2 regions of the Shewanella sp. ISTPL2 genome follow, and region 2 is predicted to be linked to the other one. Evidence: riboswitches for the same ligand, from Rfam matches in the RefSeq annotation. Region 2 holds a riboswitch; the other holds the start of a gene.

Region 1 (10,452 bases), 160 kb from region 2:
TATAGGTAAAGATTATCCGTCAAATTACTTTAAATGGTCTAAATTTCGACTTATAGAAGTTTTATTTTTATTTAACTTATGGGCTATGGGTCATCTTCAATATTTCACCGTCGTAATAGTTAATTTCGCTTTGGTTGAGTTGATACACTTATATTTAGTTTATAAAAGTATCAATAATAAGCTCGAGTCTACTATATAAATTAGTAAGTTGAGGACAATAAGGCGTGTGGAGTTGGCATAACTCTTTCAATGCGAAAAGTTAACTCTAATCTTACAGAAGTTCACCGATCCCCTGCGAAGTTGTCGAAATACGCAGATAAAAATGCCGTGGCGACATCATGGATGATGGCGCAGGCTCGGGGGCACATGGATGTGCCATCTGAGCCGTTAGGCGATTTTTATTGGAGTATGAGACAGGTAACTAATGCATGTAACTTCGCTAGGGGCGTCTTGGAGAATCCAAGGAGGATAGGACGAGCAGTCCTCCTTGGTCGGGTGTGGGGTGAAGCCCCACGACCTTGATTTTAACTTTCTAAAGTAAAAAATTAGGGGCGATAACTCGCCCCTTAACTTTGCCCATTTATAAAGTTGCTTAAATTCAGTTCGGGCAACTTACTGAGTAAACATGATTACTCGGGATCATAATCCAACACTGGCGCCAGCCACTTCTCAGTCTCTGCGATAGTCATCCCTTTACGCTTCGCATAATCTTCCACTTGATCGCGGCCTATGTTACTCACGCCAAAGTAGCGGGATTTCGGGTGGGCGAAATACCAGCCCGATACTGCCGCTGTGGGGAACATGGCGTAGCTTTCGGTGATGTTCAAGTTGATGGTTTCATCGGGCTTGAGCAAGTCCCATAACAAGCCTTTTTCTGTGTGGTCTGGGCAAGCTGGGTAACCCGGTGCGGGGCGTATGCCTTTGTATTTCTCGCGGATTAAGGCTTCGTTACTTAACTGCTCGTCGGCCGCATAACCCCAAAACTCTTTACGTACCCGTTCGTGCATCCGCTCGGCAAAGGCTTCGGCTAAACGGTCGGCTAAGCATTTGAGCATGATGGCGTTGTAGTCGTCGTGGTTGGCTTCAAAACGTGCCACATGTTCGTCTATGCCATGGCCAGTGGTCACCGCAAAGCCGCCCATGTAATCGGCGACGCCAGAGTCTTTTGGCGCAACAAAGTCGGATAGGCAGAAGTTGTCGTTACCGACACGTTCAAGCTGCATCCGCAGGTGATGTGTGGTCATTTCGACTGTGGTGCGCGACTCATCGGTATAGAGCTCGATATCGTCGTAATTCACGGTATTGGCTGGGAATAAGCCGATAACCGCTTTCGCCGTGAGCCACTTTTCTTCGATGATTTGTTTGAGCATGGCCTGACCATCGGCGAACAGCTTTTGCGCCTCGACGCCGACGACTTTATCTGTGAGGATTTCAGGGTAATGGCCGTGCAATTCCCACGAGCGGAAAAACGGTGTCCAGTCGATACGCTCGACTAAATCTTCTAACGGATAATTATCAAACACTTGGCGACCGAGCACGTTTGGCGTGAACGGGGTGTAGTTGGCCCAATCGTGTTGGCAGCGGTTTTCACGGGCCGCTTCGAGTGACACTATCTCTTTGCGCTTGGCTTGGGATAGACGCTTAGTGCGCATGTCGTCGTATTCAGCATAGGTTTCGTCTATGGTCGCTTGGCGTGTTTCGTTGTTGATGAGCTTACTCACCATAGGCACGGCGCGGGAGGCATCGGCGATATAAATGGCGCCATGGGGATAATGGGGCGCAATTTTTACCGCTGTGTGGATTTTCGAGCAAGTCGCGCCGCCGATAATCGCCGGAATGGTTAAGCCTTCACGATGGAAGGTTTTCACGTTATGCACCATTTCGTCCAGACTCGGAGTGATGAGGCCTGACATGCCGATGATATCGATATTGTGTTCTTTCACTGCGTCGAGAATTCGCTCCACCGACACCATCACACCTAAATCGAATACCTCAAAACCGTTACAGGCAAGCACCACGCCGACGATATTCTTGCCAATATCGTGCACGTCGCCTTTTACCGTCACCATCAAGATCTTGCCGTTAGATTGGCCTTCGACCTTTTCTAGCTCGATATAAGGGTTTAAGTAGGCCACGGCTTTTTTCATCACCCGCGCCGATTTCACCACCTGCGGCAGGAACATCTTGCCCGAGCCGAACAAGTCGCCGACCACGTTCATGCCGTCCATCAAGGCGCCTTCAATCACATCCAGCGGACGTTTCGCTTCTTGGCGAGCGGCTTCGGTATCTTCATCGATAAATTCGGTAATGCCTTTCACTAGCGCATGAGATAAGCGTTGGCTCACCGGCCAGCTGCGCCATTCTAAATCTTCTTTCTTGCCCACCTGCGCGCCATCACCGCGGAATTTCTCTGCGATTTCAAGTAACTGCTCGGTATTACTTGAGCCTTCAACTGGGCAGGGCAAGTTAAGCACCACGTTTTCGACCCGCACTTTAAGCTCAGGATCGATATCGTCGTAAATGGCTAACTGACCCGCGTTGACAATGCCCATGTCCATGCCGACTTTGATGGCGTGGTAGAGGAATACGGCGTGGATCGCCTCGCGCACTGGGTTGTTACCGCGGAACGAGAACGACACGTTCGACACGCCGCCCGAAATCATTGCATGGGGCAGGGTCGCTTTAATCGCTTTTATGGCATCAATAAAATCGACGGCATAGTTGTCGTGTTCATCAATACCCGTGGCGATGGCGAAGATATTTGGGTCGAAGATGATGTCTTCGGGCGGAAAGCCGACCTTATCGACCAGTACGCGATAGGCGCGGGTACAAATTTCGATTTTACGCGCCTTAGTGTCGGCCTGACCTTGCTCGTCGAATGCCATGATAATGGCCGCCGCGCCGTAGCGTTTCACTAAGGTGGCTTGCTCAATAAACTTGGCTTCGCCTTCTTTGAGGGAAATAGAGTTAACTATGCCCTTGCCTTGAATACATTTGAGGCCAGCTTCGATCACTTCCCACTTAGAGGAGTCGATCATAATAGGTACGCGGCTGATGTCGGGCTCAGAGGCAATCAAGTTCAAAAACTTGTGCATGATCTCGGCGCCATCGAGCATGCCTTCGTCCATGTTGATGTCGATGATTTGCGCGCCGCTTTCGACCTGCTCGCGGGCGACATCGAGCGCTTGCTCAAACTTGCCTTCTTTGATCAACTTTAAAAACTTAGCCGAGCCTGTGACGTTGGTGCGCTCACCCACGTTAACGAACAGGGATTGGGCGTCGATAGTCAGTGGTTCCAAACCTGCCAAGCGGCAAGCGACTGGAATGTCCGGCAAAATACGCGGGTCATGACGGCTCACCGCTTCGCGGATCACGCGGATATGTTCAGGCGTACTACCACAACAACCGCCGATAATATTGAGCATGCCTTCGCGCGCCCAATCTTCGATCACATTCGCCATGTCTTCTGGGGTTTCATCGTAACCGCCAAACTCGTTCGGCAGGCCTGCATTCGGATGCGCCGACACATAACACTCACTGATGCGGGATAATTCTTCCACATAGGGGCGTAATTCTTTTGGCCCAAGTGCACAGTTAAGACCGATAGATAAGGGCTTGATATGGCGAAGGGAATTGTAAAAGGCTTCGGTCGTTTGGCCTGTCAGTGTGCGGCCAGAGGCATCGGTAATGGTGCCCGAAATCATGATCGGCAATCTGTCTTTAGAATGCTGACCAAATAAGTCATCAAATACCGATTCAATCGCAAACAGCGCGGCTTTGGCGTTTAAGGTATCGAATATGGTCTCGACCATAATGATATCCGCGCCGCCCTCAATCAGTGCCTTAGTGGATTCTTTGTAAGCAGTCACTAACTCATCGAAGCTGACGTTGCGATAGCCTGGGTCGTTCACATCAGGGCTAATCGAACACGTACGGTTAGTGGGGCCTAACACACCGGCGACGTAGCGTGGAATGCCTGTGGCAGCAAAGGCTTCATCACAGGCTTCACGGGCGAGTCGCGCGCCGACTAAGTTAATTTCGGCGGACAGCGACTGCATGTCGTAGTCGGCCATGGCGATAGTGGTGGCGTTAAAGGTGTTGGTTTCAATGATGTCTGCACCGGCATTTAAGTAGTCGGTGTGAATTTGTTTGATGATGTGAGGCTGTGACAAGACCAAGAGGTCGTTGTTACCTTTGACGTCAGTGTGCCAATCTTTAAAGCGTTCGCCGCGATAGTCCTCTTCTTCCAGCTTGTAGCCTTGGATCATAGTGCCCATGGCACCGTCTAAGATCAGAATGCGCTCTGCAAGCTGTTTGCGAATGTCTGCTAATATTTGGCTGGCTTTGGTTGAGGGTATCGTCATAAATAATTACCTTAAATACAGCTAAGTTAAGTCCAAAAATCGGCCATTGTTATGCTAAGTGCATTTTATTGTCGTCTGCCGACATTTTTTGAATACTTGTTCTTAAAAATTTGTTTTGGACATTTAAACGTATAGACGTCCATAATACGCGACTTATGATTGTCAGGGCAAGATGAAAGTCAAAGGCATTAGGAGCGAGAATCGAGAATCTAGAATTTAGGCCCTCGGCTTGAGTTCCTAGCATCTAGTCCCTAACTAAAAAGGCATATATGAAACAAGTTCGATTGTTATTGTTACGCCACGGTGAGTGTGAAGGCGGCGCTATCTTGCGGGGTCGTGTGGATGTGCCTTTAAGCAAAAAGGGTTGGCAACAAATGTCGGCTGCAGTTGAGTCACAGGCCAGCGTGTGTAGCGCGATTTATAGCTCGACTTCACGCCGCTGCGCCGATTTTGCCCACGCTTTTGCCGCCGAGCTGCATTCGACGGCGGCACAGATATCTGAGTCAAGGCCATTGCAGGCGCAGTGTTTGTCGGGTTTACAGGAAATTGATTTTGGTGATTGGGACGGTTGTCGGCTCGATGAACTGTATCAACAAGAGGGCGAACGCTTAGCGGCGTATTGGCAAGACCCTTGGCAAACTCCGCCGCCTAATGGTGAAACTATGGCAAGTTTTGAGTCGCGGGTGAATGGGACGATTGACCAGATACTCGCCGCCGAGTTTGAACGATTGACCCTTGACTCACATAAAATGGGTAATGAAAACAGTGCCATTAATGAAACCGCTGATAATATGCCTGCCACTCAAGTGTGGGTCGTGACCCACGGCGGGGTGATCCGTCACTTAATGGCGCGTGCCTTAGGGGTTGAACGGGCGGTGGGGTTTTATAGTCAACTCGATTTACCCGTGGCGGCCGTGGTGAGCATTAATGTGCTGCAAGATGAACAGGGTGCCTGCTATTGGCGTTTAGATTGGCCGAGTGGGCGCAGGTGTTGAGGCCTTATTTCACGACCTAGGAGTTATGGTTTAGGCGTGATCGTTTGGCGAGAATAAGCTGACATGAAAATATTCTGATTTAAACAGCATTGCCTAATGGGATAGATGTAGGATAATGCTTTTCCCTGACGTTTGAACGAGATAGCGTATTACATGCGCAATGAGTGATAACGTCGCAGAAATAGGTGTTGGGAATAGACTCTCTTTGTTCGAATCGCTCCGCTGTTTTAATTAATAGTGGCGTTGTTAACAAAGAGCATATCAACCCAAACATAATAGGGAATCGGGGAGCTGCTCGTCAGTCAGCCCGAACTGTGCCCGCAACTGTGAGTAGTTTAAAGAAGCACCTAGATTCTAGATTCTAGATTCTAGATTCTAGAGCCTAGCTCCTTCTTTTCTACAAGTCAGGAGACCTGCCTATTTCTGTTATCGCTGCGTGCAGCCTTAGTTCTCGAGCGGGTGACTCGAGGGAGCAGATGACAATGTGTACAACCTTTTTTTATACAGGTTTGGACTCGATAGGAGCGCCGCTTAGGTGAAACTTTCTGCAATCCAAACTAACAGCCCCGTGAATGACAGTGACACTAACCCGTCATTGAGCCCATCAGTCGCACTTAATGTGAGCCAGTTGAGCTGGTGTATCGATGGCAAAACCATACTTTCCAATATTAACTTTACGCTGCCAACGGGGCAGATGCTGGGGCTGATTGGCCCTAACGGTGCGGGCAAGTCTAGCTTGCTGCGCTGTTTGTATCGGTTTGTTCGCCCGACTCAGGGCAAAATTACCCTTTTTGATCAAGATATTGAGCGCTTGTCGCCCAAGGCGTTTGCCTGTCGCGTCGCCGTAGTACAGCAGGATACACCGCACTATTTTGACCTCACCACAGAGCAATTGGTCAGCATGGGCTTAACGCCCCACAAGGGTATGTTCGATACCAATTCGAGCTGTGATACTGAGCGTATTGCTAAGGCTTTAGAGAAAGTCGGCTTGAGCCATAAGATGCACCAACAATATGAACACTTATCCGGCGGTGAAAAGCAACGCGCCTTAATTGCCCGCGCCATAGTGCAGCAGCCGCAGCTTTTAATCCTCGATGAGCCAACGAACCACCTCGATGTGCGCTATCAAATTCAAATCCTCGAATTGGTGCGTAGTCTTGGCATCAGCGTGATTGCCTCTATTCATGATCTTAATTTAGCCAGTGCCCTGTGCGACAGTTTGTTGTTGATCCATAACGGGGAAGTCAGCGCTATGGGGACGCCAATCGAAGTATTAACCGAGGCGCGAATTGGCGATGTGTTTGGCGTGTGTGCTCAGGTATCGCCCCATCCACAACATAAAAAGCCCTTAATCAGCTATTTTTATGGTTACCACCATGTAGATCATGGCCTGAACGAGCGAGGCGAGGGTGGATGACTCAGGGGAGTAAAAAATATTTCATCTCATATTTGGGGCGTATCGTGACACCGTTGACGAGACAACAACTGATGCTGCTCGTATTAGGTATCATCACTTTGATAACACCTATTGCCGCGACGAGTTTTGGTGCGGCGAACATCAGTTTTACGGATGTTATTCAAGTGTTTATCAATAAGGCGACGAACCTCACCCAAGCCAATGGCATGACTGAGCGCATTGTGATGGAGCTCAGGTTGCCGCGCATTTTACTGGCTTTTGTGGCGGGTGCGGGTTTGTCACTGGCGGGCAGTGTGTTGCAAACCGTGACTCGCAATCCGCTCGCCGATCCCTATTTGTTTGGCATTAGCTCAGGCGCGTCCTTTGGCGCTGTGGTGATGTTGACCTTATTCACTGGCTCTGGATTTTTTGATAATGCGGGCATGGCGGCATATTCTGGGCTTTTTAGCGGTTCGGGTGCCTTGTCTGGATTACTTTGGTTTAGCTTACCCTTGGGCGCTTTTATTGGCGCGAGTTTATCGGTGTTGATAGTGCTTGCCTTGTCTGGGCTCGGGCTTAATAGTCAAGTGGAGCGCATGTTGCTCTCTGGTGTGGCGACCTCCTTTATGTTCGGCGCATTAACGAGTCTGCTGCTGTATTTCGCCAGTCCGCAGGCGACAGCCTCTGTGCTGTTTTGGAGTTTAGGCAGTTTTGCAAAGGCCAGTTGGTCCTTGTTAGTACTGCCGACACTGGTGATTGGTGCGAGTTTATTCATTATTTTAGGCATGAAACGGCAGATCATGGCGTTGCAGGCGGGGGATGAAACGGCGCATACCTTAGGGGTGAATGTGCCTAAGCTGCGGCTCAATATGTTGCTGCTCTGCTCCTTGATTACCGCTATTTTGGTGGCTACTTGCGGCGGTATCGGTTTTGTCGGGTTAATGATCCCCCATACAGTACGCATGCTGTTTCCCGGTCGTCAGCCGATTTTATTAACGGCGCTGGTGGGCGGATTATTTATGGTGTGGATTGATGTATTAGCGCGCTGTTTATTGGGGAATCAAGAGTTGCCCGTGGGCATTATCACGGCCGCCATAGGTAGCATGTTCTTTTTGCTGATTTTGCGTAAGCGTAGAGTCATGTCGTAAGTGCAGACTGACGGGATAATCAGTATTTCTGTTGATATCCCACCCGCGATTGGAAATGCACAATTGGACATGTTCGTCATAGACGCGGGATGCGTTGTGGTTATTTAATGTAGATTACAAAGTGGAGTGTGGATGTCTCAGTCAGCCGTGTCTTTTCAAATAAGCCCTGTGAGTAAAGCGCAGGATCTGGTGATTCTGCAGAAAATTGATCTTAAGACTAAGCCGCCCGGTGCCTTAGGTCAGCTCGAATCCTTAGCCTTGCAGATTGCCCGCGTGCAAGCGACTGATTTACAACAAACGGAGCAGCCACAAACGGATGTGCTCAAAATAGTCCATCCAACCATGTTAGTGTTTGCGGGGGATCATGGCATTGCCGCAGAAGGCGTGTCGATTGCCCCTAGCGAAGTGACTCACCAAATGGTGCAAAACTTTGCCCATGGCGGCGCGGCGATTAACGTTTTTTGTCGGCAGGTGGGCTTTAAGCTCGAAGTGATCGATTGCGGTATTTTAACGCCAGTTGAAGGGGGTGAAGGCATTATTGATCAACGTCTTGGTGCTGGAACGGGTGCAATCCATTTAGAGCCCGCGATGGCGCTTGAAACCGTCGATAAAGGCTTTGCTATGGCGCGCGATTTGATTGAACGTCACCATCAAGCGGGTTGTAACTTAGTCGCCTTTGGCGAAATGGGCATAGGCAATACCTCCTCTGCTGCGGCCATTATGGCGGCGATCATGCAGCTGGATGTGATTGATTGTGTCGGCCGTGGTACTGGCATTAATAGTGAAACCTTAGAACGTAAATTGATGCTGATTGAGCTTGCGTTATTGCTGCATCAAAGCGCCTTAACTGGGCCTAAGTCAGTGTTAGCTTGCCTAGGAGGTTTTGAAATTGTGCAGATGACGGGAGCTATGTTAGCTGCCGCTGAACGTAAAATGCTGGTGGTCGTGGACGGTTTTATCGCGACAGCGGCAGCATTAGTCGCGGTGCAAATCGCCCCTAATGTGCGTGATTATTTGATTTTTGCCCATCAATCCGATGAGCAAGGTCATCTGCGAATGTTAGAATTTTTGCAGGCTAAACCTTTATTATCCCTAGGGCTGAGATTAGGCGAAGGTACGGGGGCTGCGTTGGCATTACCGCTTATTCAAGCCTCAGTAAATTTTTACAATCAAATGGCGAGTTTTAGTGATGCGGGGATTGAGGCTGTTGTATGATGTGCTCTGCTAAGTCGCTTATTTTACTTATTTAAAATAATAGCTTTTTAGCCAACCGTTTTAATTTTAAACCTTGCAGCAAGTGTGAATTCACTAAGGATGCTTTATGTCAGAACGCGAAAGCTGGCACAAAGAGATAGATTTATTTTTAGTTGCCATGGGCTATTTTACCCGCATTCCTATGCCTAAGTGGGTCGAAGTCGATAGCGATAAGTTGAATAAGGCCAGCCGTTATTTCGGTCTCGTCGGTCTTCTGGTCGGTTTGTTAAGCGCCATAGTGTTTTGGCTGACGCAGAACTGGCTCCCCGCTGGCGTTTCTGTTCTTTTAGCTATGTTGGTTGGCGTCTTGCTCACGGGCGGATTCCACGAGGATGGCCTAGCCGATACCTTCGACGGTTTTGGCGGGGGTTGGACGGCTGAAGACAAGCTGCGGATCATGAAAGACTCGCGCCTTGGCAGTTATGGCGCACTGGCACTGATGTTGGCCCTGCTGCTGAAATGGCAGTTGTTAGTCGAGTTGGCCCTGTACGATCCTGTCGTGGCGGGTTCAGCACTTATCGTCGCGCACACTGTGAGCCGTGTGGTATCAGCCAGTATCATTTTTAGCGAAAAGTATGTCCGCGATGACGAGACCAGTAAGTCTAAGCCGCTATCGCAACATCAAGGCATTAATGAGCTGCTTATCCTGATCGCCAGCGGCGTATTAGTGCTGCTATTCCTCAAGGGGTTAGCGGCATTATCATTGCTATTGGTGATGATAGGACTGCGCCGTTTGATCATAGTGATCTTTAGACGCCAGATTGGCGGTTACACGGGTGATACCTTAGGCGCGGCGCAGCAAATATCTGAAATCGTGTGTTATTTTGTATTGCTCGTTGTGGGTAACATTCTGTGATCCACCTCGTCCTAGGCGGCGCCCGTAGCGGTAAGAGTCGCTACGGCGAAGCCTTAGTGCGTCAGTACACTGCGCTCGGCTTCGATGCATGCTATGTGGCGACGGCGCAGGCGCTAGATGATGAAATGGCGACACGTATCGCCAAGCATCAAGCGGGACGATCGGACGATGGTATCGAATGGCAATTGTTTGAAGAGTCGCTCGCCCTCACTGCACTGCTAAAACGGTTAGCAAAACCTGGGCGAGTGATTTTAGTAGACTGTTTAACCCTTTGGCTAACGAATCAATTACTTGCATCGAACGTTAACATCGATGATGAACCCGCGCCGACTGAGTGGAATGCGACTGACTTTGCCGTTTCCACCTTTGGCAATTCAACCTCTGACGATAAAGCTTATGCGAGTTGGCAGGCCGAGAAAACCGCTTTTGTGGATTCCCT
Region 2 (10,452 bases):
CGATCGCGCCCTTATGACCATTGCAAATGCAGGCCGAGCCTTATCGGGTAATAAAGACCTCGTTGGCCGCATCGGTGGTGAAGAGTTTTTAATCCTATTGCCTAACACTGATGCCACAGGTGCGTTAGCGCTGGCGCATCAATTGCAGAACCATATTAGCCGCCTTAGCGCACAGAATTTACCAGCAGAACTCAAATTAACCGTTAGCGCTGGTGTCGCCACTTTAGAACCACAAAATAATACTGAAGATGCATATCAAGATAAAGATTTTGCCACCTTGCTAAAGCGGGCCGACAATGCTCTTTATGAGGCTAAAAATTCGGGCAGAAATTGTGTGAAATCAGCCAAGAATGAGGCTTTAAGAGAGGATTAAACGGCCTTATGCCAAAACACTTGATGTTGTAATGGCGGTGGCAAAGTGCCAAACCATGTCTGATACAAACGACTAAATTCACCTGAGTCTTTCATTTTCTCAAGCTCTGTTTGCCAACTGATAACGGTTGCCGCCGATGTCCCTTTAGAAAAAGCTAAATAGAGATTAATCTCCGATACCACAAACACTTGGCGGATATCTGTCTCACTCGCGCCTACTTCTTCGAGTATCTGCTTTACCGCAAGATCCGCTTGGCACCAAAAACGAATTCGAGAAAACAGCAACTGTTTCGCCGATTGCTGTGGAAAACTCGCCACCAGCAAATTATCCACGCCCGCTTGTTGTAGCAACTGCGCACCCGCCGATTCCCGATAAACCCCCACAATATCTGTCGATTGAAGTTCAGCAAGTTGATCGAGAGCGATAGGATCTGCCGCCCTTGCGTACAATGCAATTTTGCTGGTTGCAATAGGACCGATAAAATCAAACTGGTCAGCTCGCTCATCATTAATTGACGTAGCAAAAAGTAAAACGTTCGCAGAGGTATTAGCAATCGAATACGCCCGAGCCCAAGGTAACACATCGATTTTTTCACTCTGACCCAGTCTTGATTGCAAGGTATTGACTAAGTCCACCGCAAAACCTTGCGGCACACCATTTTGCTCGTAACTCATGGGAGGCCAAGCTTCGGTCACCAATTTCAGCTTGTCAGGCGCCGCAAAAACAAGATTAGGCATCAAGCCTAATAAGCTCATCGCAAGAAAACACGCCCTAAGGGGAAACGCACTCAGCATACGAATACCAAACGATAAACATTAGACCTAATCATAGACTCAATCCCAACAGCAAATAAACAAATACCCCAAAGAAAATATCGCCTCACGCCCCCTTCTGAGTAAACTCGTCCTCAATAAGTGAAAACTGCTATCATATTGCCACCTAGCCAAGAGCCTCGCTGCCATCAATTCATGTCAACTTTAGCCAATCAAACCCCAAGCCAATCCTATGCCAGCATGCTGTCGCGGCTCGCTCTGCAAATTAAAACGTGGGGAAAAGCACTCGGATTTGCCCAGGTTGGCATTTGCGATACGGATTTAACCGCTGAAGAAGCCAAACTCCAAGCATGGCTAGACAAAGGTTTTCATGGCGAAATGGCCTATATGGCCACCCATGGCATGATGCGCGCTCGCCCGCAAGAACTGCATCCGGGCACAGTGCGGGTGATCTCCGTACGGATGGACTATTTGCCACCCGAAGCTGGCTTTGCAACGAATCTCACCGATCCCAACTTAGGTTATATTTCCCGTTATGCCGGAGGTCGCGACTATCACAAGTTGATCCGCGCTCGACTTAAAAAGCTGGGAGATCAAATCAGTGCAGAGTTAGTTGCTCTCGGTTTCGATGCCGCTGACTTTCGCCCCTTTGTTGACTCAGCCCCTGTACTTGAGCGCCCCTTAGCCGAAAAAGCCGGTATAGGCTGGACAGGTAAACACTCACTCATACTCAACCATGAGGCTGGCAGTTGGTTCTTTTTAGGTGAGCTACTGATCAATTTGCCTCTACCAGTGGATATTCCCATTCAAGAAGGCTGTAACACTTGTGTCGCCTGCATTACCTCTTGCCCAACGGGTGCAATCGTAGAACCTTATGTAGTCGATGGCAGACGCTGTATTTCCTATCTCACCATTGAACTGCAGGGCGCTATTCCTGAAGAATTTAGGCCACTCATGGGCAATCGCATCTATGGCTGCGATGATTGCCAACTCGCGTGTCCCATCAATCGCCAAGCGCCGCTGACTGAAGAAACTGACTTTCATATTCGTCCGCAGTTAAAGCAACCTGACCTTCTCAGCCTTTTTGCTTGGAGCGAGGCCGAGTTTCTTAAACAAACTGAAGGCAGCGCCATTCGTCGCATTGGACATAAACGTTGGCTACGTAATATTGCAGTAGCACTGGGTAACGCTCCCGCAAGCCCAAGCATTGTTGCCGCACTTAACGCCCGCAATCACAGCGAAGATATCGATGAGATAGTGCGTGAGCATATTGAATGGGCGCTTAATGCCCAGCAATCGCGCCTTGCTGAAAGCGCTGCAACTGAACAACAAAAAGCCCGCCGCAAAACCGAGCGTATGGTGCGCATTATCGAAAAAGGCTTACCGCGAGATGCTTAAGTTAGTCGACAAGCAATAAACAACAACGGATGCATAAGCATCCGCTGTTACTAATTCAATAAGCTCAATAAGCTCAGTAAAAAAATATTTCACTCAAGCATAATATTAACCAAGGCGGTGACGTAGTTCTCGCGTGGCATCGACCATGTTTTTCAGTGCAGGTTCAACTTCATCCCAAGTACGGGTTTTTAGGCCGCAATCTGGATTGACCCACAGCTGACGTACGGGCACTTTTTGCGCCGCTTTCTCGATTAAGTGCACCATGGCCTCCACACTTGGGGTGTTTGGCGAGTGAATGTCATACACACCGGGGCCGATTTCATTGGGATATTCAAAATCTTCAAAGGCGTTGAGTAACTCCATCCGTGAACGCGAAGTCTCGATAGTAATCACATCGGCATCCATGGCGGCAATCGCGGCAATAGTGTCGTTAAACTCGCTGTAACACATGTGGGTGTGGATTTGAGTCTCATCAGTCACGCCAGCAGCGCTGAGTTTAAAGGCATTAACCGCCCAATCTAAATAGGTTTGCCACTCACTTTGTTTCAATGGCAGACCTTCACGGAAGGCGGGCTCATCAATTTGTATAATGCCAATACCTGCATTTTGTAAATCCACCACTTCATCACGAATCGCCAGCGCCAGCTGAGTCGCAATCACATCGCGGCCGATATCTTCACGGGCGAATGACCAATGCAGAATCGTCACCGGGCCAGTCAGCATGCCTTTTACAGGCTTGTCGGTGAGACTTTGGGCAAACTCGGCCCAATCGACCGTCATCGCCTTTGGACGACTGACATCACCATAGATCAACGGCGGCTTAACACAGCGTGAGCCATAACTTTGCACCCAACCATTTTTGGTAAAGCCAACGCCCGCAAGCTGCTCACCAAAGTATTCCACCATATCGTTGCGCTCGGCCTCACCATGAACCAGTACATCGATACCGAGTTTAAGCTGGCGGTCGATAGTATCGCGGGTGACTTGCTGCAATTGCTCTGTATATTGTGCATCACTCAGATCGCCCTTGCGCCAACGACTGCGTAGTCCACGGATTGCTGGTGTTTGTGGGAAGGAGCCAATGGTGGTGGTCGGCAACAGAGGTAAACGGTATTTCTGCTGCTGCACTGCTTGGCGTACGGTGAAATCACTGACGCGCTCATAATCGGCAGATGTCAACGCGGCAACGCGGGCAATCACTTGACTGTCGGCGGCCTGCGCTTTCGCCTCACGGCGTGCCAAACAGGTTTGCACAATCTCTTTTGCCGCGACCGATTCAGGTGCCAGTAGCAATTGGCGCACATTGGCAAGTTCGAGTAATTTTTGCTTCGCAAACGCGAGTTGTTGACGCAGAGCGGGCTCAAGCGTGGCTTCTACCTCTAAATCCACAGGGCTGTGCAGGAGTGAGCAAGAAGTACCGATCCACAAGCGATCTCCGAGATCACGGGCAACCGTGCCTATGCGTTCGGCAATCAAATCCGCCTCTGCCGCCCACACGTTGCGACCATTGACCACACCCACCGACAAAATTTGATCTTGACCAAGCGCATGGGCAAAGACTGCCAATTGATCCGGCGCTGTGACTAAATCGACATGCAACCCCGCGACCGGCAAGGTCGATACCAGCGCTTGATGGTGTGCGATACCGCCGTAGTAACTGGTAAGAAGGATCTTCACCTTAGTAATGCTGAGGGCTTGATACGCCTCAGTGATCGCCGCTTGCCATTCACCATCCAATTCCAATGCGAGAATAGGTTCATCGAGCTGTACCCATTGCACTCCCTGAGCAGCAAAACGCGCCAAAATGTCAGCATAAGCAGTTAATAAATTGGGTAATAAGCTTAACTTATCAAACTCTTGGCCCACAGTTTTAGCAAGGTGCAAGTAACTAACAGGGCCGAGTAGCACAGGTTTTGCTTTATAACCTAAGGACTGCGCTTCGCTGACTTCATCAAAGAACTGCTCATAGGCAATCGAAAACTCTTGGTTTTGGCTGAGCTCAGGTACCAGATAGTGATAGTTAGTATTGAAATACTTGGTCATTTCAGAGGCTGGCGCATCTTGACCCGTTGGCGCTCTGCCGCGGGCAACACGGAATAAAGTATCGAGATCGATTGCCCCTTCACCACGATGACGATCAGGAATGGCATTTAAAGTCGCGCTTAAGGTCAGCACTTGATCATAAAAGGCAAAATCACCTACGGGAACTTGCTCAATGCCCGCAGCAGCTTGCCACTGCCAATGGGTGCGGCGAAGTTCACTCGCCACTTCACGTAATTGTGCCTGAGTGCTCTCACCACGCCAGTATTTTTCTAAGGCAAATTTCAATTCACGACGACGCCCAATACGGGGAAACCCAAGACTATTTAATTGCATACTCTATCTTCCTTTATTTGAGATAAGCCACATTCGGCACTTGCACCCACCAGATTGTTTTCTCTTGGCACTTTTAAGCACTTCAGCCTTGATAAATAACAATGGGCGTCTGGACGTCTAGAAGTTTATTGTGTTAGTCTCTATTCCAGCAACCGAATTGATTTCAAGCACAACATGAGCGAAATTCACTTGGAGTGAACATGATCGAACTAAGACACCTGCGAACCTTAATGGCCCTGAAAGAAAGCGGCAGTTTGGCGGGCGCAGCCAAAAAACGTTTTGTCACTCAATCCGCCCTCTCCCACCAGATTAAGGAGTTGGAGCAAAGGATTAACTCGCCCATTTTTGTGCGTAAGAGTAAGCCACTGTCATTCACCCAAGAAGGTGCACGCCTGCTGCATCTGGCCGAAGAGATTTTGCCTAAGGTGTTAGAAACAGAGACAGATTTGAAGAATGGGCTGGAAACCGAAACCAATCAGTTGCGGGTCGGCATTGAGTGCCATAGCTGTTTTCGCTGGTTAATGCCTGTGATGGAGCAATTTAGGCAAGATCATCCGGCAGCCGAGTTAGACTTGTCGAGCCGTCATCTGTTCGACTCGCTCAATGCCTTAGAAATGGGTGAACTGGATATTGTATTAACCTCAGATCCTGTGCCTGGGCATTCACTCGCCTACCAGCATTTGTTTGATTTTGAAGTGAAGTTAGTGGTTGCTAAGGATCATCCTTTAGCGAAAGAAGCCTATGTCACCCCTAAGCAATTAGCACACTTGCCTATTATCAGTTATCCAGTGCCGTTGACACGTTTAGATATTTATCGCCACTTTTTAGAGCCTGCGGGCATAGAGGCGGGCGAGCAAAAAACCTGTGATTTAACCATGATGTTATTGCAACGCATCGCCTGTAAAGACGGCATAGCCGCACTGCCAAGCTGGTCGATTAATGAAGGACATGGACTGAGTCTCGCTACGGTAAAACTCGGCCAAGAAGGTCTGAAACGACCGCTATTTGGTGCCTATCGCCGCCACAGTGCTAACTCTGCATTGATCCAAAATTGGTTACAACTGGTGGCGAGGGAAGGTTTATCCCGCCAGCAGAAGACGAATTAATGCGGGTGACATAGAGTAAAAAGCCTGCGAATGCAGGCTTGTTTATTGAGTCAAATGACTATTTCATAGCATCGACAAATTACAGCGGATTCATCAACAATCCACGCATAGACAAGACACGGCGCAGTATCAACCCTGATGAATTAGGATTACGGGTCTGACGCAAATTATGGGCGATCATAAATTCTTGACGCAGATCCTGATCGAGATCTAACGCCTCGAACGCTTCGATGGTTAAGGTCTGTTGTTGATTATCAATCAATGACTTAATCACACTTAAAGGAAATGACTGTTCGGCATTAGCATTTAAATAGGCAAATGCGGTCAGTGCGATAATTTGGCCGAACACACTGAACAGAGCTAAGGTTTGTACTTCGTCAGCATCAACCTCCACACCTTCCATATCCGCTAAGCTATCTACCGCATCCGTTGCAATATCTTCAGTCAGCTTCCAATAACCTTGGACCAACTTTTTATAGGGCTGTGGCAGTTCATCGAGGCGTTCTTTTAAATAGAACGTAAAGGCGTAGCGATAGATATTAACTTGACCTAAGCGGATCAAAGCTTCTTTCAACGAGCGAGTTTTGTGATTTTCCACTACAGCAGCCTGCGCGGAATTACTGCGCATAAGCATGTGCGCTGCCAATGCGGGATCGCTCGAGATAATGTCAATCACATTACGAATGTCGCCTTCAGCAAGAATCGCTTTTTTGAGTGGAATTAGAATTCCTCGGCGGCCAATCACTTGCTCTTCGTTCGCTATGATAGCTCTAACTTGAGTAAAAACCTGTTGCTCAAGATCAGTCATAAGACACTTTACACCTGTTTATTAACAATAAGATGATTCGGTTACAGCTCACATCATACCTAAAATACTAAGAATTTCAGCCATAAACAGCAGAGTAAAATATAAATTACTCCTATTTAGTAATGACTGCCCGCTAACACTATAGATAACGACAATTAAACCACTCTACTAAAACGATATTCAAGACTATACCTATTTTAAGATTTATTCTTTGAACTCAGCGTAAAAAATAAAAAGCCAGACTGAGTCTGGCTTTTTATTAAATAGCTCATTAATATTTAGAAGCGGTAGCCCACAGTGAAACGAATATCACGGCCTCGACCAGAATAGTAACTATCCCCCCAATCGCCACCGTAATAACCTGCACTGACATAATCTTTATCGAATACATTATCGATACGCAGACTGGCAAGCCAAGCATCACGATTATAATTCAAGGCTAAATTACCAAGCACGTAACTTGCTAGCTTATCACCTTGATTAGCGTTATCGCCTTCGAGAAAACGATCACCCGTGTAGATAGCTTCGGCAAATACTTGGAAATGCTCAGCAAAATCCATGCTGACATAACCGCGTCCCGTGTGTTTTGCCACCCAAGACAGCTCTTTGCCATCGTTAGCACCATCGGTAAATTCGGCGTCGGTATAGTTATATTCCAGCCCTAGCTGCAGCGCTTTAGTGATCTGCCAATCCCAATCGGCACCCGCGCCATAACGACGAGAAGCGTCAGCATTGACGTTTGCACCGTTGAAATTTCCACCAATGGGTTTAACTGCACTCGAGTCATAAACAATTTCATCCTCTAAATCGAGACGATATAGGCTGACTCGCAGAGTTTGACTAGCGACAGCCCAATCCCAACCCGCCTCATAGGAACGGCCTGTTTGCGGCTTTAAGCCAAATACGCCCGGCGATGTATAAGCTTGCTCATCCACTTTGGCAAAACGGAAGTTATCATCGGCGCGCACATAGAGTCTGTGCTCCGCAGTTGGGCGGTAATTTAAACCCAGTTCGAATGCGTGGGCATTTTCGTCTAAATCCATGCCATTAGGATAGACATTGCCATCGACTAACTCATCGGTCACCCGCGCATATCGTCCACCCACAACGTAACTTAAAGTATGACTTAAAGGCACTGTAGCTTGTAGATAGGCGCTTTGCATTTGCTGCACATTACTGCGTGCCATAGTGTCAAAATCAGCCTTGCCACGGCTGATGTCTAAACCTGTGACTAGGTTTAGCTCGCCTTGACGCGTACTGTAATTCGCTAACGCTTTAGGGCTAAACATTAACAGTGAGCGTGTGTTATGGCTGTTCGCCCCCCAATTAAGAGAAGACACTAAGGTATCGCTGTAATCTAAATCCGCCGCCAGCGCCCAGTTTTGATTAAGCTGATGCTGGTAACCCGTTCGCGCCGCAGTGGTCATCTCGTGGGCATACTCTACCTTATTTGATGAAGCACGGGGATCGTCTTTAAATTGCTTTTCAGTAAGCGAGCCCGGATTTTCACGATCGTTATCGTAGTAGCTGGTTTCAACAAAGAACGAGTCTGTGGCTGTTTTATATTGAATGCGGCCAAGAATAGAGCCGGTTTCGTTGGCATTATGCTGGCGATAGTTGTCACCTTGGTTGTAACTACCGGTGAAAAAGTAACGCCAATCTTTGTTGATCGCGCCAGACACATCACCACGACCTTCATAGGTATCAAAACTGCCGCCGGATAACTGCACGCTGCCGCCAGTATTTTCAGGGGACTTAGTGACAATATTAATCACCCCGCCCACGGCTTGATCGCCATAAAGTACACCTGCACTACCCGATAAAATTTCAATACGATCCACTTGATTAAGCGGAATGGCATTAAGGCTAGGCGCTGCGATATCGATATTATTGAGACGACGACCATCAAGTAAAATCAGCGTGTTATTAACGGCAGTGCTGGCGCTAAAACCGCGCATCGCAAAGCTAGTTCCAATATTGTTATCCGAAATTTGAATACCGCTTTGACCACGTAAGACGTCGGTCAAATTAGTCGCGCCACTCATTTCAATTGCAGCGGCATCAATCACATTCACATTGGCGGCAATATTTAACGGGGTCTTATCAGAGCGGCCGATCACGACAAGATGCTCGTCGACTTTAGCTGTGCTGGTATCGTCAGCCGCCACAGCGGGCGCGATAATTGAAAAACTGCATAGGCTGCCGATCAGCAGCGCGATTTTTGTTGGATTTGTTCCCATTTTACCTTTAACTCCTGCAAGGAAAACGGGGCATTGACGCCACGATACCGTTAATTCAGTCGTAAATACTGACGGTGATTATCGCATTTTGAGATCTGCCCACCGAAATCTCAAAAACACCTTTAGGGCCGGTCTCCGGACTTAGGCTATGTTAGTCCATTAAAAGTTAGATTAACGCGAGACTGACCTTTCACATTCTGACTTTCGGGTTCTGTCTTGAACACACCAATCAAACGCGGTCGTCTCTCACCTTTTACCGTTGCGGGGGCAGTGCCAGAATTTCACTGGCTTCCCGATTATCTCACGACGCTATCATCGCAAGCACCACAGAAGGTTGACTCAAAATTAGGTTCAAAGGGCGTACAACCTGTTAACGCCCAACAAGGCTCAGGGCATATCAGACCTGAGAGCGCGCATTATAGACGTCTATACGGATGAAAGTCCATTAATCTCAAATTAGCGAGAAAACTCACATGAGCTAGAAAACACCATCCCAGTTTTTTGCCGCAGGTTTTGGTCTGTCTTTACTCAAAATCGCCTGACGCTGCTCAGGGGTTTCGCATTGGGCAACGGGGGTAAAATCCAGCTGTTTAATCACTAACGAGTCAGCAGGTTGCACTGGCGACTTGTCGAACATTGGCAAATTCATCGACCAAGAGACCAACTCCCCCTTTTCGCTGATGCCAACATAACCGTCATTTGCGCCATCTAACCAAGTAAGGCGCGGAATACGTGCAATCAACTTCTCCACATTTTCACGGTTGGCGCGATAACCAACAGGCACCACTTTGCCATCGGGACGCGTAAACACAAAGGAGGCTGGCCCTCGAGTAATGACGCTGCCTTCCTGCCAATATTTATCAAGAATCTCTTGGGCATAGTGAAACCCAAACATATGAGCGTAATCAGTATCGTCGGCCACTATTTGCGGCACGGCCTTATCCCGCAGTAATAAAAAGCCCGAGCCAATGCTGATAATCTCTTTTACCCCTGTGATATCGGTTTTTTTAATCCAATCGACACCACAGTTAATCCCATCGCCCCAAAAATGCGCATCCCCCGTAGGGCTTAAAATCGCAAAGGCACAATTGTTTGCCGTCATACTCGCCACATCCTTTAAGGCGCTGCGGATCGAGTAAGCATCACTGCGCCAACCCCAACTCACCACAGTGCCGTCCTTTTTCAAGGCGGCATAAGTGTGTTGAAAATATTCGATCTTCGCTACATCCGTAAGCTGCGGGAGTAACTTTTTCATATTGGTCGACTCTTCAACCTGCCCCCAAATCACAGCACTGCCCTCTTTTTTGAGGGCGACAAAACTGCGACCTCTGGCAAAGATATCGACAACATCAACTAATTGATCCTGCACATGTAAGCT

Evidence for each region. Region 2 has a riboswitch for cobalamin ahead of HUB64_RS07820 (TonB-dependent receptor). Riboswitches for the same ligand answer to the same signal wherever they lie in the genome.
Region 1: it holds a riboswitch for cobalamin, as region 2 does, so the genes downstream of both, HUB64_RS08455 (ABC transporter ATP-binding protein) here and HUB64_RS07820 (TonB-dependent receptor) in region 2, are expected to answer to the same signal.

What each region holds. Positions count from the first base shown of each region.
Region 1 covers NZ_JAAPAV010000001.1:1,892,514-1,902,965, forward strand. The annotation lists gene HUB64_RS08440 (hypothetical protein) at 1-199, shown strand, start outside; gene metH (methionine synthase) at 630-4,364, opposite strand; gene HUB64_RS08450 (histidine phosphatase family protein) at 4,634-5,359, shown strand; cobalamin riboswitch at 5,581-5,795, shown strand; gene HUB64_RS08455 (ABC transporter ATP-binding protein) at 5,895-6,776, shown strand; gene HUB64_RS08460 (iron ABC transporter permease) at 6,773-7,903, shown strand; gene cobT (nicotinate-nucleotide--dimethylbenzimidazole phosphoribosyltransferase) at 8,036-9,118, shown strand; gene HUB64_RS08470 (adenosylcobinamide-GDP ribazoletransferase) at 9,225-10,013, shown strand; gene cobU (bifunctional adenosylcobinamide kinase/adenosylcobinamide-phosphate guanylyltransferase) at 10,010-10,452, shown strand, end outside.
Region 2 covers NZ_JAAPAV010000001.1:1,736,368-1,746,819, reverse strand. The annotation lists gene HUB64_RS07850 (GGDEF domain-containing protein) at 1-373, shown strand, start outside; gene HUB64_RS07845 (ABC transporter substrate-binding protein) at 370-1,167, opposite strand; gene queG (tRNA epoxyqueuosine(34) reductase QueG) at 1,342-2,544, shown strand; gene metE (5-methyltetrahydropteroyltriglutamate--homocysteine S-methyltransferase) at 2,650-4,920, opposite strand; gene HUB64_RS07830 (LysR family transcriptional regulator) at 5,121-6,026, shown strand; gene HUB64_RS07825 (HDOD domain-containing protein) at 6,106-6,834, opposite strand; gene HUB64_RS07820 (TonB-dependent receptor) at 7,113-9,074, opposite strand; cobalamin riboswitch at 9,183-9,418, opposite strand; gene HUB64_RS07815 (hypothetical protein) at 9,553-10,452, opposite strand, start outside.